DNA from 2 places in the Butyrivibrio sp. AE3004 genome. Region 1 is predicted to be linked to the other one. Evidence: riboswitches for the same ligand, from Rfam matches in the RefSeq annotation. Region 1 holds a riboswitch; the other holds the start of a gene.

What was found. A riboswitch is a leader RNA that binds a small molecule or an ion and turns the genes downstream of it on or off. The one in region 1 is predicted to bind thiamine pyrophosphate.
Region 2: it holds a riboswitch for thiamine pyrophosphate, as region 1 does, so the genes downstream of both, thiW (energy coupling factor transporter S component ThiW) here and BV60_RS0106345 (energy-coupled thiamine transporter ThiT) in region 1, are expected to answer to the same signal.

Annotation. Positions count from the first base shown of each region.
Region 1 covers NZ_JNLQ01000002.1:719,536-735,434, forward strand. Annotated here, with positions in the region: gene BV60_RS0106330 (phosphoribosylaminoimidazolecarboxamide formyltransferase) at 1-177, shown strand, start outside; gene BV60_RS0106335 (PD-(D/E)XK nuclease family protein) at 300-3,926, shown strand; gene addA (helicase-exonuclease AddAB subunit AddA) at 3,935-7,705, shown strand; gene BV60_RS0106345 (energy-coupled thiamine transporter ThiT) at 7,716-8,411, opposite strand; TPP riboswitch at 8,567-8,665, opposite strand; gene asnA (aspartate--ammonia ligase) at 8,741-9,751, opposite strand; gene BV60_RS0106355 (HPr family phosphocarrier protein) at 10,022-10,252, shown strand; gene BV60_RS0106360 (ATP-dependent DNA helicase) at 10,432-12,843, shown strand; gene BV60_RS0106365 (valine--tRNA ligase) at 13,344-15,899, shown strand, end outside.
Region 2 covers NZ_JNLQ01000002.1:841,223-857,121, reverse strand. Annotated here, with positions in the region: gene dnaG (DNA primase) at 1-1,296, opposite strand, end outside; gene BV60_RS0106945 (deoxyguanosinetriphosphate triphosphohydrolase) at 1,337-2,341, opposite strand; gene BV60_RS0106940 (hypothetical protein) at 2,455-2,757, opposite strand; gene BV60_RS21770 (DUF6465 family protein) at 2,776-3,288, opposite strand; gene BV60_RS0106930 (hypothetical protein) at 3,353-3,766, opposite strand; gene BV60_RS0106925 (methyl-accepting chemotaxis protein) at 4,001-5,998, shown strand; gene BV60_RS0106920 (substrate-binding domain-containing protein) at 6,014-7,009, shown strand; gene BV60_RS0106915 (thymidine kinase) at 7,068-7,640, opposite strand; gene BV60_RS0106910 (hypothetical protein) at 7,802-8,461, shown strand; gene BV60_RS0106905 (hypothetical protein) at 8,580-9,056, opposite strand; gene thiC (phosphomethylpyrimidine synthase ThiC) at 9,158-10,462, opposite strand; gene thiD (bifunctional hydroxymethylpyrimidine kinase/phosphomethylpyrimidine kinase) at 10,504-11,352, opposite strand; gene thiE (thiamine phosphate synthase) at 11,349-11,984, opposite strand; gene thiM (hydroxyethylthiazole kinase) at 12,036-12,866, opposite strand; gene thiW (energy coupling factor transporter S component ThiW) at 12,867-13,421, opposite strand; TPP riboswitch at 13,625-13,729, opposite strand; gene BV60_RS23145 (hypothetical protein) at 13,815-14,048, opposite strand; gene BV60_RS0106870 (transposase) at 14,134-15,732, opposite strand; gene BV60_RS0106865 (hypothetical protein) at 15,837-15,899, opposite strand, start outside.

The DNA.
Region 1 (15,899 bases):
GCGCTTGGTTCTGATGCGTTCTTCCCCTTCGGAGATAACATTGAAAGAGCTGCCAAGAGTGGTGTAAAATATGTAGCACAGCCCGGTGGTTCTGTAAGAGACGACAACGTAATACAGGCAGCTAATGATCACAACATGGTTATGGCATTTACGGGCATGAGATTTTTCCATCATTAATTGGCTGTAAAAGGGTTATTATGCGGCTGATTATTGCTGGATAATCAGCCGCGTTTGCTATATTTTCATAAGGAATCGTGAACGGTTACGCAGCGTGGCAAACTTTTTTAAAGGAGTGTGTTATGCTGCGTTTTATATTTGGTGCATCGGGATCGGGCAAAAGTTTTCATATCAGGCAGGAGATAATTGAGAGAAGTATCAGAGAGCCGGAGAGGAATTTTCTTATAGTTGTACCGGATCAGTTTACGATGCAGACGCAGCTGGATATAGTAAAACAGCATCCGAGACATGGCATCATGAATATTGATGTTATCAGTTTTTCAAGACTTTCTCATCGAATTTTCGAAGAGGTTGGAACAGAGCATGATAAAGTCCTGGATGATATGGGAAAAAGCCTTGTTCTTCGCCATGTAGCGGAGGGGCTAAAGGATAAGCTTCCGGTTATAGGCGGCAGTATGCATAAAATGGGCTATATAGATGAGGTTAAGTCCACTATTTCCGAATTTATGCAGTACAGCATTGAACCGGAGATGCTTGATGAAATAATAAGTGCCTGCGAAAACAAGGGGGCTCTTAAGGCAAAGCTCCTTGACCTGCAGCTTCTTTATTCTGAATTTAAAAAATATATTAAAGGAAACTACATTGCACAGGAGGAACTGTTGGACGTTCTGTGCAGAGCTATTCCTTTGTCAAAACTGATTTCCGACAGTGTTATAGCTTTTGACGGATTTACCGGGTTTACTCCGGTACAGTACAAGGTTATAGCCAAACTTTTGCAGTATTCATCGGAAGTCATCTTTTCCTGTACCATAGGGCAGGAAGACAATCCATTTATTTATGATAAAAACGCAGAGCAGGATCTGTTTTTACTTACTAAAAAGACGGTACATGATTTATTGCGCCTTGAATATGAGAATGAGAAATATGAAGATCCCGCTGCTGTTCCCGATTTTGACAGATGGGCAGATTACTATAGTACAAAGAATGCGATTTTTCTTAAAAACGGAGAATATACAAGACATGCATTAAATCCCGAACTGGCTTTTTTGGAACAGCATCTTTTCAGATATGGGAATGAAAAGTATGAATTGTCCAAAAAGGTTGATGAGGATAATAAAGAGGATGGTTATTCTGTGGAAAAGGGTGTGCCCGGAGAGTGTATTCGAATTCTTGAGGCTGATACTGTGGGGGAGGAAGTGCAGCTTGCATTTTCCAAAATAAAAAGCATCATACGCAGCTGTGAAGGCATGCATTACAGGGATTTTGCAATTGTATGCGGAAGTCTTGAAAGATATGAGGTGACGGTGGCTTCTGAGGCATTAAAATACGATATTCCCGTTTATATTGATCAGACCGGAAATATTAAACTGAATCCTCTGATTGAGGCCATAAGAAGCGCATTATTAACGGTTTCATCACGTTACAGCTATGAATCTGTTTTTCATTATTTGAGAAGTGGACTTTCTCCGCTTTCTGCAGAGGAAACCGACAAACTGGAGAATTATGTACGAGCTCTTGGCATTCGAGGCAAGAAGGGGTGGGAGAACGGTTTTACAAAGATTCCCGCAAAAATCCTGAGGAAACCCAAAGTGTCCGATTTAAAGGACAGCGAAAATGATATATTTGAGGAGCTGAAAAAACAGTACCTCGATGAGATAAATGAATTAAGACAAAGGACAGTAGATTCTCTTACACCTCTGTTTAATGCGGAGGGCGGAACCGTTCTTGACTATTCAAAGGCTCTTTACGACTTCCTTATAGGGATTAACGCTGCAGAGAAGGTAAGTGAGTACGAGACTCTCTTCGTAAATGAGAAGGATGCGATCAGGTCAAAGGAATATGATGTGATTTATCGCAGGGTTATGGCACTTCTGGAACAGGTGACCGCACTCATGGGCGATGAGAAGCTAACCTTTAAGGAATATGCTGATATCCTTGACGTGGGCTTTGGAGATATCGAGATAGGAACCATACCGCAGAGTGTTGACAGGATAGTTGTCGGCGATATTGAGAGAACAAGACTTAAGGAAGTTAAGGTTCTTTTCTTCCTTGGAGTAAACGATGATCTTATTCCTAAATCAGCAGGTACGGGTGGCATCATTTCAGATATAGAGAGGCAGTTTCTCTCAGATTCTCAGATTGATATAGAACTTGCGCCTACCCCCAGAGAGCAGATGTATATACAGAGATTATATCTCTACATGAATCTGACGAAGCCCTCAGACAGACTTTATCTGTCGTATTCTCATATTGATAATGATGGTAAGAGCATACGCCCGGCATATCTGATAGGAAAAGTGAAATCATTGTTCCCGAATGCACATACAGAGAGGTTTGACAGAAGTACCTGCAGTAACATAATCCAGACTAAGAATAACGGAATAGACTATGTTGCATCTCATATTCAGGATTATTCGAGAGGCTATATGACAGGCAGCAAGGAGGATGCGTTTCTTGCGCTGTATCATTCACTTAGCAGGTGCGGGTCTGATGATGACAGGGACAGACTGACTGCGATGATAGATGCAGCAGGCTTTGGATATGAGCACAAGGCTCTGTCCGAGAGTATAGCAGCACTTCTCTACAGCAATTATCTGAGGAATTCCGTTTCCAGACTGGAGAAGTTTGCTGAGTGCTCTTATGCGCATTTTTTGCAACACGGACTAGGGCTTGATGAGAGAGAAGAGTTTTCCTTTGATACATCGGATCTTGGTACTGTTTTTCATGGCGCCCTTGAGACATTTTCAAGAAAACTGGAAGAAGAGAACCTCACCTGGAATGATTTTGATAAAGAACAGGGTGAGAGATTACTTGATAAAGCATTAAAGGAATATACAGCCGATTATAACGGTAATATTCTAGAGAGCAGTAAGCGCAATGAATACCTGATGCAGAGGATCAGGAGGATACTGCTCAGAAGTATCGATACCTTACAGTATCAGCTAAAGAAAGGATCTTTTGTGCCAAAAAGTATGGAAACGTCCTTTGACGAAGCAGGTGAGATCGATGCCATAAACATCAATCTGACAGAGGATGAGAGAGGAAGAATCCTTCAAAGAATGAGGCTTACGGGACGCATTGACAGGATTGATACCTTTGAGGATGCGGATCATGTATATATTAAGGTGATAGATTTTAAATCAGGTAAAAAGGAATTTGATCTTTGCGCATTATACTACGGATTACAACTTCAGCTTGTTATGTATATGAATGTGGCGAGAGGCATGGCTGAGGCAAAGAACAGAGGAAAAGAGATTGTTCCCGCCGCGATTTTATACTATCACTTAAGTGACCCGGTTCTTGAGGGAGATGACATTTCACAGGATAGTACGAGTGATGATATTAATGCGAAAGTCCGTAAACAGCTGCGCATGAAAGGTCTTGTTCAAAAGAGCAGAGAAGTTGTGAAGCTGCTTGACAGAGAGGCAGGGGAGATATCTGATGTAATTCCCGTTAAGTTCAAAAAGGACGGCGATTTTGCGAAGTTAGGCTCCAATGTAATGACGGCGGATGACTTTGAAGAAGTATCCGGGTATGTTACGAATCTTATAAAGGAAAGCGGCAGAAAAATAATGAAGGGTGATATTGAAGTCAATCCTTATGTATTGAAGACTAAAAATGCCTGCGGATACTGCAGGTTCAGGTCTATATGCGGCTTTGATGAGTCTGTTCCCGGTTATTGTACAAGGGACCTTCCCGCAAAGAAGGATGAGGAGATACTGGATCTGATAAGGGACAGCAACAGATGAGGTGAAACATGGGATTTACAACCGAACAACAATCAGTTATTGATGCCAGGAATTCTAATGTTCTGGTGTCGGCAGCAGCGGGTTCCGGAAAAACTACAGTGCTTGTTGAGCGCATAATACAGCGAATTACGGGTGATGACCCTATAGATATTGATAAGCTTTTGGTGGTGACCTTTACCAAGGCAGCTGCGGCTCAGATGAAGGAGAAAATCCTTGCAGCCATACAGAAAAAGCTCTCAGAGGACCCGACAAATTCGCATCTCCAAAGGCAGGAGACGCTTGTTCACGGCGCCCAGATAACAACAATAGATTCATTCTGCCAATATGTGATAAAGAACAACTTTAATGATATAGATCTTGATCCTTCCTACAGAGTAGGGGATGAAGGTGAGATGAGGCTTCTTAAAGCGGATGTGCTTGAGGAACTTCTTGAAAACAAATATGAAGAGGGAGATCCTGAGTTCCTTAATTGTATGGAGTATTTTGCTACAGGTAACAGTGATAGGGATGTGGAGGATTATATTTTAAAGCTCTACAATTATGCCATGAGTATGCCCTTTCCCGAAGAATGGCTCTCCGAAAGGGCGAATGATTATTTCCTTAATGAGGCCTCTTTTGAAGAGGCGGAATTTGTTAAGCTTAGTAAAAAACAGATTGCAGCTGCAATTGATGAATGCATCCAGTATTTTTCCAAAGCTCTGGCATTGTCTAATGAGCCGGATGGCCCTTATGTTTATGCGGATATGCTCGAAGAGGAGCATGATAAATTAATCAGTATCAGAAATGCAGCGGGCAAAAGCTTTGATGAGATAAGGGCTGAGGTTCTTAATATGAGCTTTGGAACCTTATCACGTAAGAAGGATGAGTCAATAAATGCGGATAAGCGTGAGGCTGCAAAGAATTACCGGGAAAAGGGAAAAAACCAATTAAAAGCAATTGTCGATAAATATTTTGCTGAGGATAAAAAGACAATATGTAAGCATATGGAGTATGCTGCAAAGCCGGTAAAGACTCTTGCGGAGCTTGCAATAAGCTTTAAGGAAAAGTTTGATGAGAAAAAGCGTGATAAGGGTATCATTGACTTTGGCGATATGGAGCATCTCGCCCTTGATATTATTTTAAACGGCGGAGCAAAGCAGTACAGAGACTATTATGAAGAAGTAATGATAGATGAGTATCAGGACTCAAATAAAGTACAAGAGCTCCTCCTTTCTGCTATTTCGGGAGAAGATGAAGGCATCTACAACAGGTTTATGGTTGGCGATGTTAAGCAGAGTATTTACAAGTTCAGACTTGCAAGACCTGAAATCTTCATGGGTAAAATGAAAACCTACTCGTGGGAAGAGGGCGCTGACAAGAGAAAGATATCTCTGCACAATAACTTCCGAAGCAGAGGAGAAGTCCTTGACGGAGTAAATTATGTCTTTGAGCAGATAATGGGTGATGACCTTGGCGGGGTCAGTTATAACGAAGATGCAAGACTTGTTACCGGCGGTGAATTCCCCAAGCCGGAGGAGGCGCAAAAAGATGCCTTTACTACGGAGCTGATGCTTGCTGATATTAAAGATTCTTCATCCGAGGAAGCGAAGGAAACAGAGGCGGGGATGATAGCCTCAAGAATTGCGGAATTGATGAAGACCGGTATTGTCACAGGTGAAGATAAGGAGCTGCGACCCGTAAGGTACGGGGATATAGTTATTCTTCTAAGAACTACCAAGGGATGGGATGATGTTTTCAGAAAGGTACTTGAAAGTAAGGGAATACCTGCCTATGTGGAATCGAGAACAGGGTATTTTTCAGCTACAGAGGTGGTTACGGTATTGAATTTTTTAAGAATCCTGAATAATCCCAGACAGGATGTGCCTTTGGTCAGTGTGATGCATTCTGCTATAGGCGGATTTTCGGATGAGGAACTGGCACTTATAAAATCCTTTGACAGAATGAGAGAGAAGGACGCGGAAAAAAATCTGTTTGATGATGACAGCTTCTATGACATTTTGTTAAAGTACACCGGTGATTGGGATAACAGGAATGGGGATAGCGAGAAGGCGGAAGATACATCAGCTGAAGCAGACATACTTAGTGAAAAACTGGCAAAGAAAATAAGTGATTTTCTGGCATTTATTCATGAATACAGGAAAAAGGCCGAGTACTTACCTGTAAATGAGCTTATTCGTCATATCCTGAATGATACGCATTACGGAGAATATTGCGCAGCGCTTCCCGGAGGAGCCAAGCGTCTTGCTAACCTTAATATGCTTTGCGAGAAGGCATCTGACTACGAAAGAACGAGCTTTAGCGGTGTGTTCCACTTTGTAAGATATATTGAACAGCTTGAAAAATATGAAGTGGATTACGGTGAAGCGAATATACTTGATGAAAACGCCGATGTTGTGCGTATTATGAGTATTCATAAGAGTAAGGGACTTGAATTCCCTATAGTGTTTTTATCCGGCATGTCCAAGTCATTTAACTACAGGGATACCATGCAGTCTGTTGTTCTTGATATGGATATGGGAATGGGCGCAAATGCGCTGGATCTTGAGCATCGCATAAAATACAGGACACTTAGAAAGAGTGTTATGAGCGATGTTATGAAGTCTGATATATTGGGCGAAGAAATGCGAATTCTTTACGTTGCTATGACCAGAGCTAAGGATAAGCTTATTATGACAGGGCAGACCAAGATTGGAGACGGCGAGAAAATAGCTGACAGTGAACTGGGCGGGCAGCTTCAAAAGTATATGAGCTTTAGGAACAGACAGCCGGAAGATACTGAGCAGCCATACCTTCTGCCTTATTATCTTAGAAATTCTGCAGGTTCCTATCAGGATTTGGTATTAATGGCGCTTGCGAGGCACTCTGAATTTGAGGCTATCTGCAAGGGAGCAGGCATAGATTGCGAGCCTGTTAAGGCAACCGATAAAGAAACAGGCAATGAGCCTCCTTTTGCCTTCAGGCTGATGTCGGCGGATGAGCTTACTGCAAAGGAAATTACGGAGGAGGTATCTGCAAAGGTAAGGCTTCAAAAGCTGACTCTTGATATTTCTCCCGAAGAACAGCAGTATGTGCAGCTTTTTGAGGATAGATTCAGCCATAGTTATGCTTTTTCAAATTATGAGGACCTCTATGTTAAAACAACAGTCACGGAACTGAAAAAAGCACAGCTTGAAAGTGAGAACGAACCCGCATATCAGCTTATACCGGAAGAAGAGATCGTACCGGAATTTATATCGGATAAAGAGAAAAAGGCAGTAGGTGCCGCAAGAGGTACTATTTATCACAGAATTATGGAGCTTTTATACGGAACGGGAGATGACTCTATCGATGATATAACAGCAGATCTTTCCGGATGGATCAAACACATGGAGGAAAAGGGAAAGGTTCCGGCCGGTGCATTTGAGAGCGTTAAGACGGAGGATTTCCTAAAATTCTATAAGAGTGAGATTGGCGGCAGAATGAAGCAGGCAATGCTTAAAGGAAAGCTGTTCAGGGAATCTCCGTTTATGATGGGAATCAGTGCAAATCTGGTGAATCCCAAATTCCCGGAATCCGAACAGGTCCTTATTCAGGGAATAATCGATGTCTGGTTTGAAGAGGATGATGGAATAGTACTTCTTGACTATAAAACCGATAAAGTCAGAAGAGCAGAGGAGCTTGTTGAAAAGTACAAGGTTCAGCTTGATTACTATCAACAGGCACTTGAAAGAATTGTACAAAAAAAGGTGAAGGAGAGAGTTATCTACTCCTTCACCCTTGGTGAAACTATATTACTGTAAAATATTGTCGTTATGATGCATGGGAGAATTTTTCTCTTACATCATCTTCATTAGCGAGATATTTAATCCTGTTAAAGGCACTTTTTACGGAAGGAATACTTATGAGAATCATTGTGAGTATTCCTTCTGCGCCTATATACAGACTGTTGTACGCGAGTGAATAGGTAAAGGGATGCATTCCGTAATCTGCTGCGTACTGACCAAAGAATATCACGCCTGAAAGAACAGAGAAGAAAAGACGTCCTGTGATTCCTGTAAGATATCCTAAAACCATACCATGCTTTTTATTTGAGAATAATCCTGAAAGACCAAGCGCACCAAAAGCAAGTATATAGTCGCAGATAAGCTGCGGGATACTGATTATGTACGGGTCGGTTATGAGTTGAAGAAGACCATAGGCCAGAGCGGAGGTAAGTCCTGCTCTCAGTCCGTAAAGGTATCCTACAAATGTTATAAAGAACATGGAAAAGAGAGTTATTGAACCACCCATTGGCATATCAAATATCTTGATCATATTTGTTATCATTGCAAGTGTAACGCACATTGCAGCGAAAACAAGTTGTTTGGAGGAAAAGTGGTTTTTGTTGTCTCTTCCCGTGAAAAAGCATGCTGCGATCAGCGCTGCTATAAGTAAGACTACAAGTAAGCCATAGCCTTCAACTGTGATTTCGTAGGTATCTTCTACCTGTTGTAAAAATAATGACATAATATAATAACCTCCTGGTATAAATTTATGCATATATCCGACGAAATGTTAACGGAGGTCTGTTTTTGTAATGCTATGTAAAATACGCATTACAATAAAAAACCTCCCTGATTTTGCTATAGGGAGGTTCTCTTTATCAAAATAAATAGATACTAATTATCAGATAAATGCTTCCTTACGCCGGTATTATCCGGTTCAAGTAATGAGGGTCGATGGAAAAACATCATCTCAGCAAAGCTCCCCTAGCAAAAAAATTTTGTAGTATTCAGTTCTTAAATCGATTTAATTAAAAGCTATTTTGTTGGTAATGTCAACATTATTTTTTGAATTTAAAGAAGCGGAATACCATTATTTCTGGCAAATTCTGTATATTCCTCATCCCAGAGAGAGCACTGTACTTCTCCGATATGTGCTTTTCTGAGGAAGAAAAGACAAAGTCTTGACTGTCCTATACCACCACCGATTGTGTAAGGAAGCTCCTTGTTGAGGATAGCTTTCTGGAAAGGAAGCTCTGCCCTTTCGGTACAACCTGCTTTTTCAAGCTGGGTCTTAAGAGAATTCTCATCAACACGGATACCCATTGATGAAAGCTCAAGTGCAATATCAAGTACAGGATAATAAACCAGGATGTCACCGTTTAAAGCCCAGTCATCATAGTCCGGTGCTCTGCCGTCATGCTTCTCACCTGATGCAAGAAGATCACCTATCTGCATGATGAAAACAGCACCCTTCTCCTTTGTAATAAGATATTCACGTTCCTTGGCATCTTTGCCGGGATACATATCTTCAAGCTCCTGAGAAGTAATGAAGAATATATCGTGAGGAAGTATTTCTTCAATATAATCATACTGAATTGACATGTACTTCTCTGTTTTACGGAGTACCTTATATATAGTGCGAACTGTATCTTTCAGGAAATCGAAATTTCTGTCTTCTTTATTAATAGCTTTTTCCCAGTCCCACTGATCAACAAACACGGAATGGATATTATCGGGAATCTCATCCCTGCGGATTGCGTTCATATCGGTATACAGACCTTCGCCGACCTTGAAACCATATTTTTTAAGCGCAAAACGTTTCCATTTTGCCAGTGAATGTACAATTTCAGCCTGGCGTTCATTTTCTTCACGAATATCAAAAGCAACAGGGCGTTCAACGCCATTAAGGTTATCATTCAAACCTGATTCCGGTGCCACAAATAAAGGTGCGGTAACACGAAGAAGGTTCAGATTCTCTGAAAGAGTATTCTGAAAGAAGTCCTTAACTGTTTTTATGCCTACCTGTGTGTCGTGGAGATTTAGTGCTGAAGTGTAATCTTTGGGAATTATTAGATTTTCCATAACCATGCTCCTCTCTAAACTATAATAAAGATTAAAACGCTTTTTATTTCATAGCGCAAGAAAAAAATTGAATAATCTATAAATAATTACATTTGTCTATAAAAAAATTATTAATTAAATACTCAGTAATCATGATTTAATAATGCGAATATAGATAGAAAACATATCAACTTAATCGTTTTAAGAAAATCTTAAGAAAAACATAAGAAAACCTACAATATTTTTTCAGTTTTATGAGATATAATCATTCGAGTAAGGAGATTTAAGAATATGGAAATGAAGAAGATAATCAAATTAACACCGTATCAGGTAAAGGATTTTGTTAACGCTGCAACAAAGTGCGATTTCGATGTAGATGTATCCTACAATCGTTTTACAGTAGATGCTAAGTCCATTCTTGGTGTCTTTGGACTCAACTTCGATCGTCCACTTACAGTTAGATATAGCGGATACAACCAGGATTTCGAATCATATCTTAGCGAGCATGCTGTTGCTTGCTAATTAAGCAACTGGATAATAGTAACTGATTTACAACAAGTAGTAGTAAATAATGCACTTAGTGCGAAGCGTTATAAATAATTATCTGATAAATGAGCTCCCCATGATATACTGTCATGGGGAGTTTTTCGTATGTTTTATTATGTGAAAATACTTCATTATAATTATCAGAAGGATTCATAATGAAAGAAATAAAGATTTCAGTCAGGAGCCTTGTCGAGTTCCTTTTAAGGTCGGGAAATATTGACAATCGAATTCATCATGCACCGGATACTGCCATGCAGGAAGGTGGCAGAATTCATCGCAAGATCCAAAAAAGCATGGGACCTGAGTATCAGGCCGAAGTATCGCTTAGTTTTTCCTATTCAAGTGAAAATTACATATTGACTATTGATGGCAGAGCAGACGGCGTTATGGAAAGAAAAGATAAGCCGTTACTTGTGGATGAAATAAAGGGCACTTACAGGGAACTCAAGAATATAAAAGAACCCGATGAGGTCCATCTTGCTCAGGCAAAATGCTATGCTGCCATTTTGACGAAACAAAGAGAGCTTTCGGATATTTGTGTAAGAATTACATATTGCAATATCGATACAGAGGAAACGAAGCTTTTTGAGGAAGAATATACTGCTGAAGGCATTATAGGATGGTTTGATAAGCTTATTTTATCGTATCACCGATGGGCGGAATATATAGCCACATGGGACTATAAAAGAAAAGATTCCATACATGGCATGGCGTTCCCCTTTCCATACAGAGAGGGGCAAAAAGAGCTTGCTGCTGGTGTTTACAGGACTATTTATCACGGAAGGAAGCTTTTTCTCGAGGCGCCTACCGGAACAGGTAAAACCATTACTACAGTCTTTCCTGCTGTAAAGGCTATCGGTGAAGATAAGGCAGAGAGGATTTTTTATCTGACCGCAAAAACAATAACAAGAACTGTTGCAGAGGAAGCATTTGAACTCTTAAGACAGAAACAGGGACTGAAATTCAAAACCGTAACGCTCACAGCAAAAGAAAAAATATGCTTCCTGGATAAATGTGATTGTAATCCGGTTGCCTGTCCTTATGCGGAGGGGCATTTTGACAGGATAAACGACTGTATATATGAGCTTCTTACAAATGCTGACAGCTTCGACAGGGAAACGATCATTAAGTATGCCATGAAATACAATGTGTGTCCCTTTGAGCTTTCTCTTGATATGAGTCTTTTTGCGGATGCGGTAATATGCGACTATAACTATGTTTTTGATCCGTTTATATATCTGAAACGGTTTTTTGCAGCCGGACCCGGTGGAAATAATATATTTTTGATAGATGAAGCACATAATTTACTGGACAGAGGCAGGGATATGTACAGTGCCGAGTTAGTTCTTGATATGCTTTTGTCTTTTGAAGCGCTGATATCGGATGCTCATCCGAGAATTGCGGGAATTGTAAGAGCATTGTCTTCTGAAATGGAGAATCTTATGGAAGAAGATGATTCTGCCGAGATTTTAGAGGATATATCACCTATAATGCAGAGAATTAATCTGCTTATTTCTGTTATTTCAAATTATCTTGAGGAGCATTCGGAAGGACTTTTCCGTGATGATATTCTTGATTTTTATTTTGAAATATCCAGATTTGCAAATATTTACGAACTAATTAACGATAAATATGTTATATACTCCGAGAACTGTGAAGAAGGGAGCTTTCGAATAAAACTGCTTTGCGTGGACCCATCCGATAATTTGTTTAATTGCATGGAACGTGCAAAGTCAACGATATTATTTTCCGCGACAATGCTTCCTATACAGTATTACAAAAAACTGCTTGGTGGGAAAAAAGAAGATTATGAAATATATGCGCATTCTGTTTTTGACAGTTCAAGATGCGGAAGACTTGTTGCCTGTGATGTTACAAGCAGATATGCAAGACGAGGTGAGGATGAATACAGAAAAATTGCTGCTTACATAGATGCTATTGTTAAGGCTAGAAACGGAAATTATCTGATCTTTTTTCCATCAAGGCAATTTATGGATGAGGTTGGATTCATTTTTGAACAGGAATTCTATGATGAAGACAATCAGGAAATCCTGGTTCAGAGTGAGTCAATGAGTGAAGAGGAAAGAGATGAATTTCTAGGTAGATTCACACCCGGGAATGATATTGACCTTGGCAGTGTGATAAATATGGAAATAGAAGTTGAACCGTCAAAGAGTATTTTGGGGTTTTGCATGATGGGTGGAATATTCAGCGAGGGAATTGACTTAAAAAAGGATAGCCTTATTGGCGTAATAATTATTGGTACAGGCATTCCTCTTGTTTGTAATGAAAGGGAAATCATAAAAGATTATTTTGAATTTGATGGCGAGGATGGCTTTGATTTTGCCTACAGATATCCGGGAATGAACAAAGTTCTTCAGGCTGCTGGAAGAGTTATAAGGACTGAAGAGGATTTTGGGATAGTGGCACTTTTGGATGAGCGTTTTTTGCAACGATCATATTTTGAACTGTTTCCAAGGGAATGGAAGGGGATCATAAAAACATCGACCGATAGAGTCAAAAATGACGTAAACGCACTCTGGAAGCGGATTGACGAAGGTAGATGATTGGAAACTATCATAAGTATACGGGGTATTTTCAGATAAAAATGAGTTATGGTTAACATAATGATTAGAATTGATAATATTATGTCAACCATTAAATGTTGCTAATAGTTTGAATTGTTTGAAAAATAGTAATGATATCTATACAATTTGAGGTGGATAACACTAAAAAATGACACGCGTGTACATGTGGATAACTCTGTGGAAATTGGGGATAGTTTGGAAACGCCTATTCCGAAAGGTGCATAAAATAGCATTTACTGATGGTTTACGATATTAGCCACATCATAATCGAAATTCCAACATGATACTAATATAGTCAATAATACTATGTAAACCAGAAAATAATAATGACATCTGTGTCATGAGACGGTTTAAGACCTCTTTATTGCCGGCGAAAAAAGTCGATGTATTTGATTACAGCAGCACTGGATTGACAAAAATACCGGAATTGAAATATCATAGTACGGTATATGTAATTCTATGGTAAGAGGACATTAATAATGAGAAAAGAATTGGCAAAAACTTATGATCCAAAAGGAATCGAGGACCGACTTTATAAGAAATGGGAAGACAATAAGTATTTTCATGCTGAGGTGGATGAGACTAAAAAACCATTCACAATTGTAATCCCTCCGCCGAATATCACAGGTAAGCTGCACATGGGACATGCTTTTGACCAGACTCTTCAGGATATTCTTATCAGATGGAAGAGAATGCAGGGATATAATGCACTCTGGCAGCCCGGAACTGACCATGCCAGTATTGCTACTGAGGTTCGTATAACAGATGAACTTAAGAAGCAGGGAATTGATAAGCATGATCTCGGAAGAGAGAAATTCCTTGAAAAGGCATGGGAGTGGAAAAAGGAATACGGCGGAACAATCGTATCACAGCTTAAGAAGCTCGGAAGCTCATGCGATTGGGATCGTGAACGCTTCACAATGGATGAGGGCTGCAACAAGGCAGTTACAGAAGTTTTTGTGAAGATGCATGAAAAAGGCTATATATATAAAGGAAATAGAATTGTCAACTGGTGTCCGGTATGTAATACATCTATTTCGGATGCCGAAGTTGAGTATGAGGAACAGGCAGGACATTTATGGCATATTAAATATCCTGTAATTGATGAGGACGGAACAGTAAGCAAGACTGATTTTATTGAGTTTGCTACAACACGTCCCGAGACAATGCTGGGAGATACAGCAGTTGCGGTAAATCCCGATGATGACAGATATAAGAGCTTTAAGGGTAAGAAGGTTCTTCTTCCTATAGTTAACAGAGAGCTTCCTATAGTAGAGGATAGCTATGTAGATATGGAATTCGGTACAGGTGTGGTTAAGATTACACCTGCGCATGACCCTAACGATTTTGAGGTTGGTAAGCGCCATAATCTTGAAGAAATCAATATTCTCAACGACGATGCGACCATAAATAAAAACGGTGGCAAGTTTGAGGGTATGGATCGTTATGAGTGCCGTGACGCCATAGTTAAGGAACTGGAAGAGCGTGGACTTCTTGTTAAGATTGAAGACTATACACATAACGTTGGCACACATGACAGATGCGGTACAACAGTTGAGCCTATGATCAAAAAGCAGTGGTTTGTTAAGATGGATGATCTTATAAAGCCTGCTGTTAAAGCTGTCAAAGAGGGTGAGATCAAACTTATTCCCCAGCGTATGGAGAAGACTTACTTTAACTGGACAGATAACATCAGAGACTGGTGTATTTCCAGACAGCTGTGGTGGGGGCACAGAATCCCCGCTTATTACTGTGAGGAATGCGGAGAGACAGTTGTTGCCAAGGAAGAACCTTCAGTATGTCCTAAGTGCGGATGCACACACTTTAAGCAGGAAACAGATACTCTTGATACATGGTTTTCATCTGCTTTATGGCCTTTCGAGACACTTGGATGGCCGGAGCAGACACCTGAGCTTAAGTATTTCTTCCCTACAGATGTGCTTGTAACCGGCTATGATATCATTTTCTTCTGGGTTATCAGAATGATATTCTCCAGCTATGAGCAGATGGGTACATATCCTTTCAAGACCGTGCTTTTCCACGGACTTATCAGGGATTCCCAGGGGCGTAAGATGAGTAAGTCATTGGGTAACGGTATTGACCCGCTCGAAGTTATCGATAAGTACGGTGCTGACGCTCTTCGTCTCACTATCGTTACAGGTAATGCACCCGGAAATGATATGAGATTTTACTATGAGCGTGTTGAGAACAGCCGCAACTTTGCAAATAAGGTATGGAACGCTTCACGTTTCATCATGATGAATATGGGTGAGGATGAAAAGAGTGCAATCCATCAGCCTGCACCTGAAGGGCTTGAACCTGTTGATCACTGGATCCTTTCAAAACTCAACAATACAATCCGTGAAGTCACTGAGAACATGGATAAGTTTGAGCTTGGTATTGCGGTTCAGAAGGTTTATGACTTTATTTGGGAAGAATTCTGTGACTGGTACATTGAGATGGTTAAGCCTCGTCTGTACAATTCAGATGATAAGAAATCCCATGAAGCAGCAATCTGGACACTCCAGACAGTACTTATTAATGGATTAAAACTTCTTCATCCTTATATGCCTTACATCACTGAGGAAATCTTCTGCACAATTCAGGATGAAGAGGAGTCTATAATGATCTCATCATGGCCTGAATATAAGGCTGAATGGAACTATGCCGCAGATGAGAAAGCAATTGAGACAATAAAGGAAGCTGTAAGAGGCATCCGTAATATCAGAACACAGATGAATGTTGCACCTTCCCGCAAAGCATTGGTTTATGTTGTTTCAGAGAAGGAAGAGGTACTTGATATTTTCCGTACCGGTAAGCTTTTCTTTGAGACACTTGGCGGAGCTTCCGAATCTGTATGTCAGAATGACAAGGCAGGTATCCCGGAGGATGCAGTATCAGTAGTGCTTGCTGAGGCAACAATTTACATGCCTTTCTCAGATCTTGTTGATATTGCGGCTGAGATAGAGCGCCTTGAAAAGGAAAAGAAGCGTCTTGAAGGCGAGCTTAAGAGATCAAAGAACATGCTCACTAAC
Region 2 (15,899 bases), 120 kb from region 1:
AATACCTCCGCCTGCTGCGATATTTGCAACAAGCTTATGCAGATCATCCGCGCTTATCATGTATCTCTGTGCAACTGCTTCAAGATAGTTTTCACGCTCAACCGCCTCGGTAAATTCACAAAGCTTATTACCTATAAACCTGTGAAACTCGGTTTTTTCGGCTGGATCGCTCATATCATATTCTTTTTCTTTTACTGCTATCTCAAAGAAAAAGGGATTCTCAGCTTTCTTTATCCTGTCCTCAAAGGCTTCCCTTCCCTCGTTTTTAATAAACTCGTCGGGGTCTTTATAGGGCTTTAGGTTTAGTACTTTCCCTTTAAGTCCTGCCTCTTTAAGTATCTCAATGCCTCTTAGTGCGGCGCTTGTTCCGGCTCCGTCACTGTCATAGGACAAAATAACAAGATCTGTGTATCTCTTTAAAAGGTTCGCCTGCTGAGAAGTAAAAGCTGTTCCCAGTGACGCTACAGCCATTCCGAAGCCTGCCTGATGCATCGCTATTACATCCATGTAGCCCTCACAGATTATGATGTAACCTGCTCTGGCATTCTTGGCATAGTTTAAACCAAACAGGTTCCTGCTCTTATCAAAAACCATTGTCTCCGGAGAATTAAGATACTTGGGTTTTCCATCCCCCATGACTCTGCCGCCAAAGCCTATGACCTTGGAGTTCGCATCAAGTATCGGAAACATTACTCTGTTCCAGAACTTATCATGCGTACCGTATTTTTCATCAAAGGATGCAAGACCTGCCTCAATGATCATGGCATCGCTGTATCCCTTGCTCCTTAAATACTTAACAAGATCATCACTTGTAACATTAGAATACCCCAGTCCGAATTTTCTTATTGTCTCATCCGACAGTGCTCTGTCCTTAAAGTATTGAAGTCCCTTTGCTCCTGCCGGAGTTTTAAGCTGATATACATAATATTTTGCGGCTTCCTTATTTATCTCAAGCATGGTCTGCCGCTTATCCCGCATCATTTTTGCCTGAGGAGATTCATCCTCCTCCGGAAGCTTGACTCCCGCCCTGTCAGCCAGGGTTTTCATAGCCTCACCGAATGTTAAATTGTCATATTTCATTAAAAAGGAAAAGACGTTGCCCCCCACTCTGCAGCCAAAGCAGTAAAACATCTGCTTCGACGGCGATACACTAAATGAGGGCGACTTTTCATTATGAAAAGGGCAAAGTCCCACATAGTTTGCACCGGTACGCTTAAGGCTCACATACTGTCCTATCACGTCTACGATGTCATTGCGGGATCTGACCTCTTCGATCAGTTCATCCGAATATCTCATTTCTCATTCCCGTATTGTCGCTATCTTACAGCCATCTTTTTTACAGAACATCCCAGCTCTTCGGCACGAAATATTCATGAAATCTTGCGATGGCAAATCTGTCTGTCATGGAACTGATAAAATCGCACACCAGCCTCTCCTTGGGCTGTGAATCCATTAGCCTTTTCAAATACTCGGGTAAAAGGTTCTCATGATCCATATAGTACTGATAAAGTATCTGGACAAGATTCTCTGCTTTTCCCTCCTGACTCTTGGCTACCGGATTGGTGTAGACATTCTCAAACATGAATTTCCTAAGGGCAAAAAGCGCATCGTTGACCTCCTCTGACATTATTATGTCATTATGTCCGCTGCTGGTCTCGACTATGTCGTGAATAAAGGTGTCAAGCCACTCACCGTTAGTATGTCCGATCACTTTCGTAATGCTGCCTGGAACATCGGATTCTTTGAGAATTCCGCCTCTGATAGCATCATCCATATCATGATGAATGTAGGCGATTTTATCGGAAAGTCTTACTACTTTCCCCTCAAGGGTCATAGGGGTAAGCTCTATTTCATGATTAAGGATACCGTCTCTTACTTCAAATGTAAGATTGAGTCCTCTTCCATCCTTCTCAAGAAACTCTACAGTTCTAAGGCTCTGCTCGTTATGCCTAAAACCATAAGGGCAAATAGCGTTAAGCGCACGCTCTCCCGCATGTCCAAAGGGTGTATGCCCAAGATCGTGACCAAAGGCTATTGCTTCCGCCAGATCTTCGTTAAGCTTAAGCGCCCTGGCAATGGTCCTCGCATTCTGGGCAACCTCAAGAGTATGCGTCATTCTCGTTCTGTAATGATCACCGTCCGGAGTAAGAAAAACCTGAGTTTTATCCTTCAGTCTTCTAAAAGACTTCGAATACAGAATCCTGTCCCTATCCCGCTGAAAGCAGGGTCTGATGTCGCAGGGTTCCTCCTCTTTTTCTCTTCCTCTGGAGTTCATACTAAGCGTTGCGTATGGACTGTAGTTAAGTCTCTCTCTGTTTTCAAGGCTCTCCCGTATTTTCATAGAAAACTCCTCACTCTATTTATATTCTGCGGTCTCTCCCGATTTCCTTTTTTTATTCCTATATTTTTTTATAATACGAAAAACAGCTGTCGCATGACGCAACAGCCGTATAGTTACCAGTTTCCGGACTCGTACTGCGCATTAATCCAAGCGACAGCCTGCTCGAAGCCCTCTTCTGTAATCTCAAATTTTTCTGATATTTTCTTTTCGTCCTCAGTGTCAAAATAGCTGTAAGGCTCAGGCCATACAGTTGCCATAAGTCTGGCATCGGGATCTCTTTGATCCACAGGTGTAAAAAATACATTCTCAAGAGGTTCTCTCGCAAGCCTGTAGCGCATTCCTTTATAGCTCCCGAAAAAAGCCTCTCCGTATTCATAATGTCTCAGGTTAAAAAATACATTTTTCTCAATTGCCATCTAATGCAGGTCTCCGGTTTAATAAGTAAATTTTCCTGTGTCCGTGTGGTTAACAACATAATATGCTGTATTCTCTTCGGGCTTTAAGTAAATCTGAAGTTCCTTTATATCTGAAACCTTATGGCCCTCAGCCACATATTTTTCACGGATAGTCTCTGCAATATCAGTAGTACGAACCTCATAGTCCTTGTACTGAATGAAAAATTCTGTCTTTGTATTTTTTCTTGCGTTTGTCTCTGTGATATCTTTGGTAGCCTGTTTAACAGCATCCGCTGCCTTCTCGCCCTGTTCCTTTATGACCTTGGTTGCGGGCTCTGTTCTCTTTTTAACTTCCTTTATAACAGGCTCTGCTTTTTCCATAACATCCTTTATAACAGGGCCGCTCTTTTCCATCACCTCATCGATAACAGGCTCTGCCTTCTCTTTAGCCATTTCAAAGTAAGGCTCTGCCTTCTCAACATAGGGCTTTGCAGCCTCACTTACATTCTTAGCGATATCGATTATCTTGTCTGTTGTCTTTTTTCCTGCCATTTTTCCCATCCTCCTATATACGAAATTTTTATCTTACCCGGTCCACAATCATCAATAAGCTATATTATCTTCCGAATGATTTCATGAACTTTGCAAACGGTCCGACAGCATCCTGCAGATCCTGAATTGCCGCATTCAAACCGTCAAAATCTACTTTAGACATCTTATCGAGAGATTCGGTAATCGTGCCTGAATTCTCAACAAGAAGTTCATTCATCTTATCGCTTGTATCTGTAAGCGATGCTGTCATCTCATTTACCTTTTCCATAGTCTTCTGAGCATCAGACACCATTTCACGGCTGCTTTGAGCAGCAAGATATATCTCATTGATTGTAGTCTGTGCTTTTGGAACAATATTTATCGCACTTATCAGTACAACACAAAATATTCCGATCAGACAAAGCGCACTTATTCTGTGAAACTTAAGGCTTTTCTCTGAATTTTCAGCTATTTTTTTTAGAAGCTCTTCGTTTTCCATCTGAAAGAATCCTCCTTAGATCAGTTCATACAACACCGATAATTACCTACTATTACAAGTATACTGTCACACCGCCAAACATGCAATTTGAAATCGCTTGTAGTTTGTGCTTTTTTTCGTAATTATTTATGCAAATTTAAGGATATGAATACAGATTTTTATGAGTAACTGTGCTACGTTTAATATGATATCATATCAACAATTTCTTTTTCCTTTGCAATAAGGAGGCTACTTATGAGTGAAGCACCCGTAAAGATCAAAAGAACCGGGAAGATAAGGAACAGACTTCTTATCTTCATTGTGCCCATTGTGGTCATTACTATTGTGGTTCTTGTCTTTATCGCATCCACGCTGTCAAAAAAGCGTATGAGTGAACTGGCAACAGCCAATCTGAACTCATCCATTTCCAATCAGGCGGATAATATCGTATCCTGGCTGGATGAAAATCTGCAATTTTTCACAACCGCAAAACAGACCATAGAAGGTCTAAATCCAAATGATTCCGACCTTCAAACTATTCTTGACTCTTACTATGGATTTAATAAGAATTCACCGGAAGGACTCTATATCGGAACCGCTTCAGGTGAGTTCATAAAGTCCACAAATTCCATTCTTGAAGAGGCTGATCCCACTTCCTCAGAGTGGTATAAACAGGGTATTACAAGAGTAAACATGCAGTATGGTACTGCTTATAAAAATGCCGAAGGCGAAAACGTTATAAGCGCTTCCGGAATTGTTAACTATGGCGATGATACCATAAAGGTTCTTTCGGCAGATGTTACACTTGATAAAATCAGTATCATCGTTAACTCCGGTGTAAAAATGGATAAGGCAAGTTCCTTCCTTGTTGACACTAACGATAATACAATACTTGCACACAGAGACAAATCTCTTGTATCAACCACGCTTTCTGCAGACAACAGTAGTAAGCTTCTTAGCGGTGTTGCCGAGTCCATAGCAAACGAAGATTATGACACAAAGGAAATCGGTACTTACGTAGTAGCTTTTAAGCAAATAGAAGGAACTGACTGGATACTGGTTTCCTACATAGCACAGGACATTATCCTTTCCAGCGTTCAGGAGCTTGCCAACTATCTCCTTATCACAGGTGTTATTGCGGTTATAATTATCATTCTCCTTATACTCTATGTAGTAAGCAGAGTAATCGCACCTCTAGCAGGAATCACAAAGAGCATCCATTCCATGAGTGAAGGTGACTTTACTATTAACGTTGAATCCGAAAGCAACGACGAAATCGGAGTAATGAGCGGAAAGATAGCCGAATTTGTTGAAAGCATGCGTCATATGCTTTCAAGTATCAGCGAAGAATCCGAAAAGCTCAAACAGGAATCCGAGACCAGTGATACCGTATCAAAGAATATGTATGATGCTTCCCAGTCTCAGGCTGAAGCCATGCAGCAGTTAAATGATACTGTTGACCAGCTGGCTGTAGCCGTAGGCGATATAGCAGAAAACGCAACCACACTTGCCACAGTAGTAGCAGACACCAGAGAAAACTCCGAAAGAGCTGATGAGTCCATGAAGGAAACCGTTAAGATTTCCCAAAAGGGCCGCGAAGATATGGAAAAACTGTCACATGCAATGGAAGGCATACAGGCTGCAAACAGCAAGCTTGTTGATTCCATCAACGAAGTCGGAACTGCTTCTGAAGAAATCACAAATATTGTAAGCATGATCGCAGAGATTGCGGAAGAAACCAATCTCCTGTCCCTTAACGCTTCCATCGAGGCAGCCCGTGCAGGCGAAGCCGGTAAAGGCTTTGCTGTAGTCGCTACACAGATTGGAAAGCTTGCACAGACCAGTTCGGAAAGTGCAACCAACATTTCAAATCTTATATCTGATGTTCACAGACTTATCGATGAAGCTGTCGGACAGGCAAACGCAAGTGCCGAAAGTATAGAAAGAAACAGTGAACTTATCCGTGTAGCAGTTGATACTTTTGATCAAATATTTAATAATATTCAGGCATCCAATGATTGCATTAAAGAAATGATACGAGATGTTCAGAAAGTTGATGATGTAGCAACCAATGTCGCTGCTATCTCCGAAGAACAGGCAGCCAGCGCTGATGAGATACTGGCAACCTCACAAAATATGGTTGAACAGGCGAAGAACATTTCCAGACACAGTGAAGATGTGGCAAACAATTCTCACGAACTTGCAAGCACATCCGACACGCTTTCTTCTCATGTTCAACAGTTTAAGATTTAAGAGGGAGGTCTTATCGTGAAGAAAAATATCTTTTCAAAAATCATAAGCATTGCTGCGGTGTGCATGCTGACCATAGGTACTCTTTCAGGATGTGGTAAGGGAGCCTCCTCTTCGTCTTCCGGAGGAAGCGGTGGAAAAATCCTCTGGATTATTACGGATGTCGATGATACCTTCAGAAAAAATCTTTCTGATAACATCGTATCCCAGGCAAGCGCCCAGGGTGTATCGCTCGATATGGTGGAAACAGGTGGCGACCTCGAAACTGAGGTTGACCTTATCACAAGTGCAAAGTCAAAGGGCTACAGTGCGATAATCTGCCGTCCCTCCGATAATTCGACAGCACTACAGCTGAATGTGGCATCCAATGATATTCCTATCATTTATGTTAACAACCAGCCGGCTGACGAGCATCTTACAGCAGACAAGTACATTTACGTAGGTTCCTATGAGCGCCAGGCAGGTCAGTATCAGGCAGAATATGTCATCAAAAAACTCGGAAAAGGTGCAATGAATGTTATCATCTTTGAAGGTGAGAAAGGTCATTCCGCAACAATAAACAGAACTGCAGGTGTAAAAAAGACACTGAAGGAAAACGGTGTAAATGCCAATTATGTTTTCGTTGACTATGCAAACTGGTCAGACCAGGAAGCTGCCGAAAGATTTTCGGTTTTCATGAAAACGGGACAGACTGTGGATGCAATCTTCTGCAATAACGACACAATGGCTCTCGGAGCCGTTGAAGCGCTTAAGGAATTTGGTCTTGATTATTCCAACATTCCGGTTTGCGGCGTGGATGCTACTGCTGACGGCTGTGCATCAATCGCAGCAGGTGAAATGGCATTTACGGTACTTCAGAGTGCTGAAGGCCAGGCAGCAAAGGCTGTCGAAGCAGCCAAGATCCTCGGAAGCGGCGGAACATTAAAGGATGTCGAAGGAACAACCAAGGATCATAAATATATCTGGGTTGATTTTGAGCCGGTAGATAAATCCAATGTAAGTAAATATCAGTAATAACAACAGGGGCTGCTTTCGCAGCCCCTGATATTTTTTGAAAAATTATTATAACCCGTTATACAGTTAATTTTCCCTTCTTAAAATGTTTCCTGCAAAGGGCAATATAGCTCTCATTTCCTCCCATGAAAACCTGCTCACCGTCACGGACAATTCTTCCGTCACATATTCTGGCATTGCAGGTCGCTTTTCTTCCGCACCAGCATACTGTCTTGACCTCTTCTATCTTATCCGCAATTTCCATAAGTCTTGCAGATCCGGGGAAAAACTTTTCCTGAAAGTCGGTTCTTAATCCGTAACAAATTACGGGAACCTTATCAAAGTCCACAATATCGGACAGCATATCAACCTGTTCAGCTGTCAAAAACTGTGCTTCATCTACAATGATCGCATCATATTGTTCAATCATTTTATGCTTTCTTCTGTACTCCTCAAAAAAATCCTCTACCAGCATACATTCAGCCTGTAGTCCGATTCTCGATCTTATTATTGTAGCCCCGTCCCTATTCTCAAGCTTCGGCTTTAGGATAATGGAATTTTTGCCTCTCTCATGATAATTATAATTAACCATCAAAGCATTAGCTGTCTTTGACGATCCCATTGCACCATATCTAAAATACAGTTGTGCCATAACTAATCTCCTCTACATAATTTTTGCTATAAACCAACTGCTTAATCTTAGCACATTTTTCATCTTTTTTTTAGAAAAAATAAAGACACTGTACATGCCTGTGTCATATGCAAGGCTGATAATAATCGTAATAGTTTTTTAAGTTTATGGAGGATTTGCTTATGAAAATGTTAAGATCACTGGCAGCATCAATTTTAATCATAATGCTTTTTAGCAGCACAGCTCTTGCTGCATCCACCGAGAGTGTTGAAAAAGCCGGTGGAAAAGCAACAGATGTTGAAATAAAGGTCACGAAAACCTATGAATATGTTTCAGAATACGGTTACAAATATTTTATTGCCGTATGTGAAAATACATCAGATTACGATCTCGATGTTTCCTGGGATACAGCAAGCTATGATAAAAACGGCAGCATTCTCGAAACCGGTTCTTCATATACTGCTTATGTATCGAGCCATCAGGAATTCGCATTATATGCACTGTTTTTAGCTTCAAAAGAAGCGGCAGATTATGACTACACGATCCATTGGGAAGAAGCCGATTATATCCTTCCTGCATGCAGAGATGTGGATTTATCCTGCGAGGAATCTGATGACGGTCAGCTTGTTATTACCGGAACAAACAATGGAACAGAGGATCTTAGCACCATACAGGCAGTAACGCTTTTCTTTAATGAAAAAAATGAAATCGTTGGCTTTGAAGATTCCTTCCTTGTAAACCAAAGCTATAATGTACTTGCGGGAGAGACCGTTACACAGTCTGTGGATGTTCCCGAAGCAGCTTCACGCTATGAGACCTACTACACTGCTTACAGATGGTAAGCTATTGCTAAAACAACAATGAGTAATACAAAAGAATTTTCATAAATTAAAAAAGCAGCAGGTACCTCATTTCGAATCCACTCGAATAATCGGTACTTGCTGCTTTAATTTTTTAATCTTAATAACCTTTTACATATTTCTCTGCATTGAAGGTAACAGGATCGACATCCGTAAGAGGTTCAAAAACAAGCTCAAGCCCATCATCATAATGCCCTGTTATCACACCGTCTTTAACCTCTGTAATTGTCAGTTCATCTTCATCCTCTTCGGATCCGCCAAACCAGAAGGTTACTTTATCATTAGTCTGTTCGCAGTCAAAGGGAGCTCCTGCACCGACTACCCCGTCCTCCGTATGACCGTAATCTACATCATAAAAAATATAGAAATATGTCTTATCATCATTTTCGACATCGGGAACATCTGTTTTTGCCACATTACCTTCTTCTATTGTTGCCTGTACAGCCTCCTGCATATTAGAAACACCGTCTGCCACACTGTTTGTTCTTTCTTTGTTGCCGCAGCCTGCAAAAATAGTTGCTGCCATTGCTGTAATAGCAGCAATAATCATTGCTTTCTCCAAAGAATTTGTTTTCATAAATTTCCCCTCCAACTTCGACCTGTCTATAGACAGAATCATCTTACAGCCAATATCTTAAACAGTTCTGTCCAACAAATGTCCATCAAGGAGAACAGTATTTATAAAATATCTATATGCTCTCCCGCAAGGGCTTTATTCATACTGCGAACAGCACAGAATTTACCGCACATTGAGCAGGTATCATCAAATTCGGGTGATCTGTCATCCCGGATTGATTTTGCTGTTTCCGGGTCAATAGCGCATTCCCACTGCTTCTCCCAATCAAATTCTTTTCTTGCATCCGCCATCTGATTATCGATATCCATCGCATGAGGAATTTTCTTTGCAATATCAGCTGCGTGAGCCGCAATTCTTGAGGCAATTATTCCCTGCTTAACGTCACTGACATTTGGAAGAGCAAGATGCTCTGCAGGTGTAACATAACAAAGGAAAGCTGCACCCGCAGCTCCTGCAATTGCACCACCTATTGCAGATGTGATGTGATCGTATCCCGGTGCAATATCCGTAACAAGAGGGCCAAGTACATAAAAAGGTGCGCCCATGCATATAGTCTGCTGCATCTTCATATTTGCCTCAATCTGATCCATAGGCATGTGTCCGGGACCTTCAACCATTACCTGAACATCCTTCTCCCAGGCTCTTTTTGTGAGTTCACCCAGCCTTACAAGCTCTTCTATCTGACATACATCACTGGCATCCGCAAGGCATCCGGGTCTGCATGCATCACCAAGCGAAACCGTAACATCATATTCTCTGCAGATATCAAGAATTTCGTCATAATATTCGTAAAAAGGATTCTCTTCACCTGTCATGCTCATCCATGCAAACACAAGTGAACCGCCTCTTGAAACGATATTCATTTTTCTCTTGTGTTTCTTTATCTGATCTATGGTTTTTCTGGTAATTCCACAGTGAAGAGTCACAAAGTCAACTCCGTCCTTTGCATGAAGTCTTACAACATCTATAAAATCCTTTGCCGTAAGCTCTGACAGGTCTCTTTGATAATGAATAACACTATCATATACAGGAACTGTTCCGAGCATTACCGGACATTCATTTACCAGTTTTTGTCTAAAAGGCTGAGTATTTCCGTGGGAAGATAAATCCATGATCGCATCAGCGCCCATATTTACAGCTGCCATCACTTTTTCCATTTCTATATTGTAGTCCTTGCAGTCTCTTGAAACTCCAAGATTTACATTTATCTTTGTCTTAAGCATTGAGCCTACACCCTTTGCCTGAAGACACTTGTGATTTTTGTTGGCACAGATTGCCACCTGTCCTTTTGCTACAAGGTCTCTTATTTCCTCAGCCGTTCTGTATTCTTCCCTTGCAACCTTCTCCATTTCGGGAGTTATTATTCCTTTTCTGGCAGCTTCCATCTGTGTTGCGTAGTTTCTCATTTATACATATCTCCTTTAATTGTTTTTTCTAAATATCATGTTTAAGCCAAATCCCCATCACTAAAGTTAACTGATATGTGCATCTGCACGTTATGGAAAAGAGGGCCTCTTCCTTTTCCCAGATCAAGTTCCATGCCTATACATCTTTCTATATATTCTTTGGCTTTTCTGACAGATGTTTCGAGTTTTTTTCCTTTTGCCAGATTACTTGCTATGGCACTTGAAAGTGTGCAGCCGGTCCCATGCGTGTTGGGGTTATTTAACCTGTTACCGCTCATCCAAATGTATTCCGGCACTTCACCACCCCGGATCAGGCACAGTAAATCCGTAGCTTTTCCCGCTTCGTCAAAGCAGCTGTGTCCTCCCTTTATAAGCACGCTGCATAAAAACTCCGAAGATAGTTTCTTTGCCGCATTTTCCATATCCTCTTTAGACGATATTTTCATCTGCGACAAGATCTCAGCCTCAGGAATATTGGGAGTTATAAGCATGCATTTGCAAAACAGCCTGTTCTTTAAATAATCAAGTGCTTCTTTTCTCGAAAACTCCGTTCCGGAAGTTGAGCTTAAAACCGGATCAAGAACCACATTTTTAAGCTCATATTTATCAATCATCTCGTTTACAGCTTCCATCGCCGAAACATCGGGAAGCATTCCGATTTTTACCGCATCAGGCAAAATATCAGAGCAGACTGCATCCGTCTGCTTTATAATAAACTCCTTTGGAACCTGCATAATTCCGCTTACTCCCATGGTATTTTGTGCAGTAAGAGCTGTAATAACACTCATCCCGAACACATCATGGGCTTCCATGGTCTTAAGATCTGCCTGTATCCCTGCGCCTCCTGAAGGATCACTTCCTGCAATAGTAAGAACTGTCTTTTGTTTCATGACTCCTCCAGTTCCTCAAAAACAAAGAGAAGCTTCCTTGCTGTTTCTTTAGGAGAAGCTGCTTTCATGATCGCCGATACAACGCAAATGCCTGCTATGGGTGCTCCTTTTAAGATCTGCAAATTATCTCTGTTTAGTCCTCCTATGGCATTTACCGGAATAGGGACTGCCTTACATATATCCTTCAAGGTATCTACTGATGTGAGCACAGTCTTTACCTTTGTTGTTGTGGGATAAATCGCACCGACTCCAAGATAATCAGCTCCTTTCTCATATGCCAGAAGTGCCTGAGAGACTGTTTTTGTCGTGGCCCCGATTATCATATTTTTGCCTACGATTTTTCTTGCGGTATCAATCTGCATGTCGCTCTGTCCAAGGTGCACCCCCTCTGCCTCTATCGCCATAGCAACATCAATTCTGTCATCTACAATGAGAGGAACTTTGTATTTTTTTGTTATTTCGTGAACCTTTGCCGCAAGTTCAATGTACTCTCTTGTAGACTTATCTTTTTCTCTTATCTGAACTATGGATACCCCGCCAAGTATGGCTTCTTCTATTTTTTTCAAAAAATCTTCCTCAGATAGCCCTGTGCTGTCTGTAACAAGATAAAGTTTTAATTTTTCACGCTCCAAATTCCCCACTTAACTGCTCCTCTCATCTCTATACACAACCTTTTATCCGGCTCACCTATAAACACATGTTTTTGACACATCAACCATTTTCATTTTTTCCTGCATTTTGTCATCAACAACCGAGAGCGCATCAAGAAGACTTATTAAAAAGCTTCCGCAGCCTGTTTTTTGTCCGTTCCCGCCAAGTGATCTCTCGGCAATCTCACCCGCTATTCCAAAAAAGCTGCAGGCATCTGCAACAATACCTGTGGCTTTTTCAGTAAGCTTTTCTTTTTCTTCTTTTCCGAGAAATGTGGCACATATTGCGCCAAGCATACAGCCTGTCCCGGTTATCTGTCCCATCTGCTTATTTCCGTTACTTATAAAAAAAGTTTTATCCCCGTCAGTAACAATGTCCTTTTCCCCGGATGCCAGTACTAAAGCCCCGAGCTCTATAGAAAGCTTTCCGGCCAGATAAGCTATCTCATCTATGTAAAGATCATCAGCTGCATCAACGCCTTTCCATCTGTAGGTCTCATCCAGGAGAGCCTTTATTTCCGAGTAATTTCCCTTAACAAGTAAAAGGCTGCCCGGATTATGTTTGTATATCCCAAGAAGCTCCAGAATAAAATCCCGCCTTAGTCTGGAACAGGCAGCCCCGACAGCATCTATAACTACCGGAATTTTCTTTTCAAGCGCTGTCTCTAAGGAAACTCTCATTGCCTCCATTCTGGAATCACTTATATTTCCTGTGTTTATCAAAAGGGCTGATGCTGTTTTTGTAATCTCGTTTACTTCAGCCGGATGTTCTGCCATGATTGGCTTTGCACCCAAAGAGAGAATGGCATTTGCGCACTGCATCATTGAAATCGGATTCGTAATACAATGAATTAAAGCTGCCATTTACGCCACCGCACCTTTATTATTTTTTTCATGTTTTTCTGTTTCAGTATCCCTTAAACTGTTCTGAATCTTTGAAAGTATTCCTGCTGCCTCAAGTCTTTTCAGAAGAAGGAAAGCAATGCTTCCCCCTATAAGAGTTCCGCAGATAAAAGATGGTACATAGAAAAACCATGTAAGTCCTTCTTTGCCCCACAAATATGTCATCACCGGATATGATACTATTGCACCGATGACACCTGTGCCTATGATTTCTCCAAGCACTGCGGCAATTATTTTTCCTTTGGATAATTTGTAGAAAATACCTGAAAGAGTTGCCCCGAAAACCGCTCCCGTAAGGGCAAGCGGGGGTATCCCCATGATCAGCATTCTGATAATACCGATCAGTACAGCACATAAAAGTGCATAAGCAGGTCCCATGAACACTGCGCATGTGATGTTGATAAGATGCGCCATCGGGCACATTCCCTCAACCCTCAGAATTGGTGATATTACAACACCAAGCGCAACAAACATAGCAAGCATCACCAATCTGAGTAAGTAGTTACTTTTTTTCATACCGTTCTCCTTTTCCCAAGTTTCTCAAAAATTTTCAAAACCATCCAGACGGTAAGAACTACTACTTATGCAAAAGGAATATATTCCTCCTGCGCCGATGCACATCCATAGCAAAGCGTTTTTCATCTTACCGGAAATACCGGGGTAATTCATGTAAGAAAAAAAACGGAAGCACCCATTTGGTTGCTTCCGCGACATTCTGAACATATCCCCATCAGTCATCCCTACGTTGGCATTATCCAAATCAGGTTATCGGTCGAAGGTCATACCTTCCTCTCAGCCTGTAATACAAGCTCCCGTCTGTTAAATTTTCTTACTCTTTATACACTATGCATGGTAATATTGCAAGCAATTTTTCGATTTTTTTATTCAATAGATATAATTTTAATCTGATCACTTATAAACAGCTATATCCGGCGTGAGCGCATCGAAGTATTTTCCGCCATAATCTGAATCCTGCCAGTTTTTTTCTCCCGAATTCCAAACATCTGCAAATTCACCTGTTTTTTCATCATATGTAGCATTCATATAAGTGACGGTCACGCTTACATCGTCCTTTTCTTCAGAGGAATAATTAATATTAATGATGTAGGTGCCAAAAGTCACATTTATACGTGACCTTGACATGTATTTTGAACATTGATAACTGAATAAAACTATGTTTGATGACAGATTTCCTTATTGAGGAGCATATTCATCCCCTTTATTACCGTCATTCCATAACCAATGCCCGGCATTTCGATTTACCTTTAATAAACCGCATCAGTTTGGCGAAATTTTGGGCACCAACTTTAAAGCCAAAGCGGTATTTTGTCTTTAGCTTTCCACGGACAGGCATTTTATCAACGCCATATTTATTTCTGAGGATTGACGGTGAAGTCTCTACACCGTTCCTGATTCTGCCGATTTTATTTCTGGTATCATCATCCAGAATCTCCAAAGATCCTAACAAACGTTTTCTGGAGTTTAAGGATATAACCATTGTGGCAGTCCGCTTCTTCAGCTTCGGATTGCATTCACATCGGTGCGGACAGTTTTCACATGTTTCTCTTGTGAAAGATACTCGTGCGCTGTTTGTCTGTTTTATGTAAGAAGTGCTCTTTGGAACATTTCCAGCAGGACATTTTGATACCGTACCTTCAGTTGTGATCTCAAATTCAGCAAGTATAGGATTTGGTTGTTTACCAATAAGGCCTGTTGAGAAAACTGCAATGCCTTTTTTAGCAGCCTGCATTTTTATCTCATGGCTGTCATAAGCTCCATCGGTTATAAGCGCTATAGCTTCAGGAGATTCTTCCTGGTTGTCGATGTATTCCTTGATGAATGATGCATCACTTCTGGTATTCACATCATACTGGTAGTCTGTGATAATGGATCCATTTTCACCAACAGTTTCTGTGAGATTGGCTACATATCCGCGGTGCTCTTTACCAGCCTTACTTCTGAAGGTTGCCTCCGGATCAGCTGGATTCTGAAGAATAGTGGCATTCATTTCACCTTTATCTTTCGGAATGATATGGCCATTGCCATCATCCTTGGTCTGTTCTGAGATTGCTCTTTCAAGCAGTTGATAGTCAGTGGTTTCTCCATGGGTATCCTTACATGTTGGAAGAAGTTTGACCGCATCATCGATTACTTTTTGAATCCGTTCTGACTGAGGGATATCCTTTTCGTAATATACGACACGATTCCTGTTGTTAGGATCCGCATAAGCTTCCAACCCTTTGATCTTGTCATTGTAACCGCCTCGTTTAAGGCTTGCTACAAGATTTGACAAGCAGGTATACAACAGTTCCAGACGTCCCATCTTCTTGATGTTAGACTCAATCATCATACTGTCCATACGTCTAATGTTAGGGTTTAAGTCCATGAACTTGCAGATATGATCAGAAAGCGAAACCATACACTCATGAACAAGGTCGATACCAGTCACAAGTTCATAAGCTGAGACTCTTTCACGGAAACGGCTGAAAGTCCTGTCACTGATTGGCTGCTTCTCAAAGCTGGTAGTATGAAGAGCATACTGATAACGGAAATCAAACTCCATGGTTTCGATCATCTCATCCTCAGAAATGCCATTGAACTCAGCAAGCATCATTGCGCCAACGATAACATTTATTGGAGCGTTTGGTCTTGAGTTGGTACTACTGCTGTATAATGGAGCAAACAGCATCTCATTGATGTTTACAAAGATCTCTTGCGAAAACTGATGAGCCCATGAACTTTCAAGCATCTTCTGTTTTCTTTCTGAGAGAAATGTAAGAGAATCAAAAAGAGACACTTGCTGATGATCATTTAAGATGAATGACATGGCTGAAACCTCGTTAAATACTGGATTTGATACTAATATTTTACCGCAGATCAGCACTAAAACATAGCTTTATTCAGTTATCAATGTGCATTTTTAGGGTGTTTCTATACTTTTGACACCCACATCATATTAATGATACCGTTCCCTCTTCTGAAAATTTCATTTAT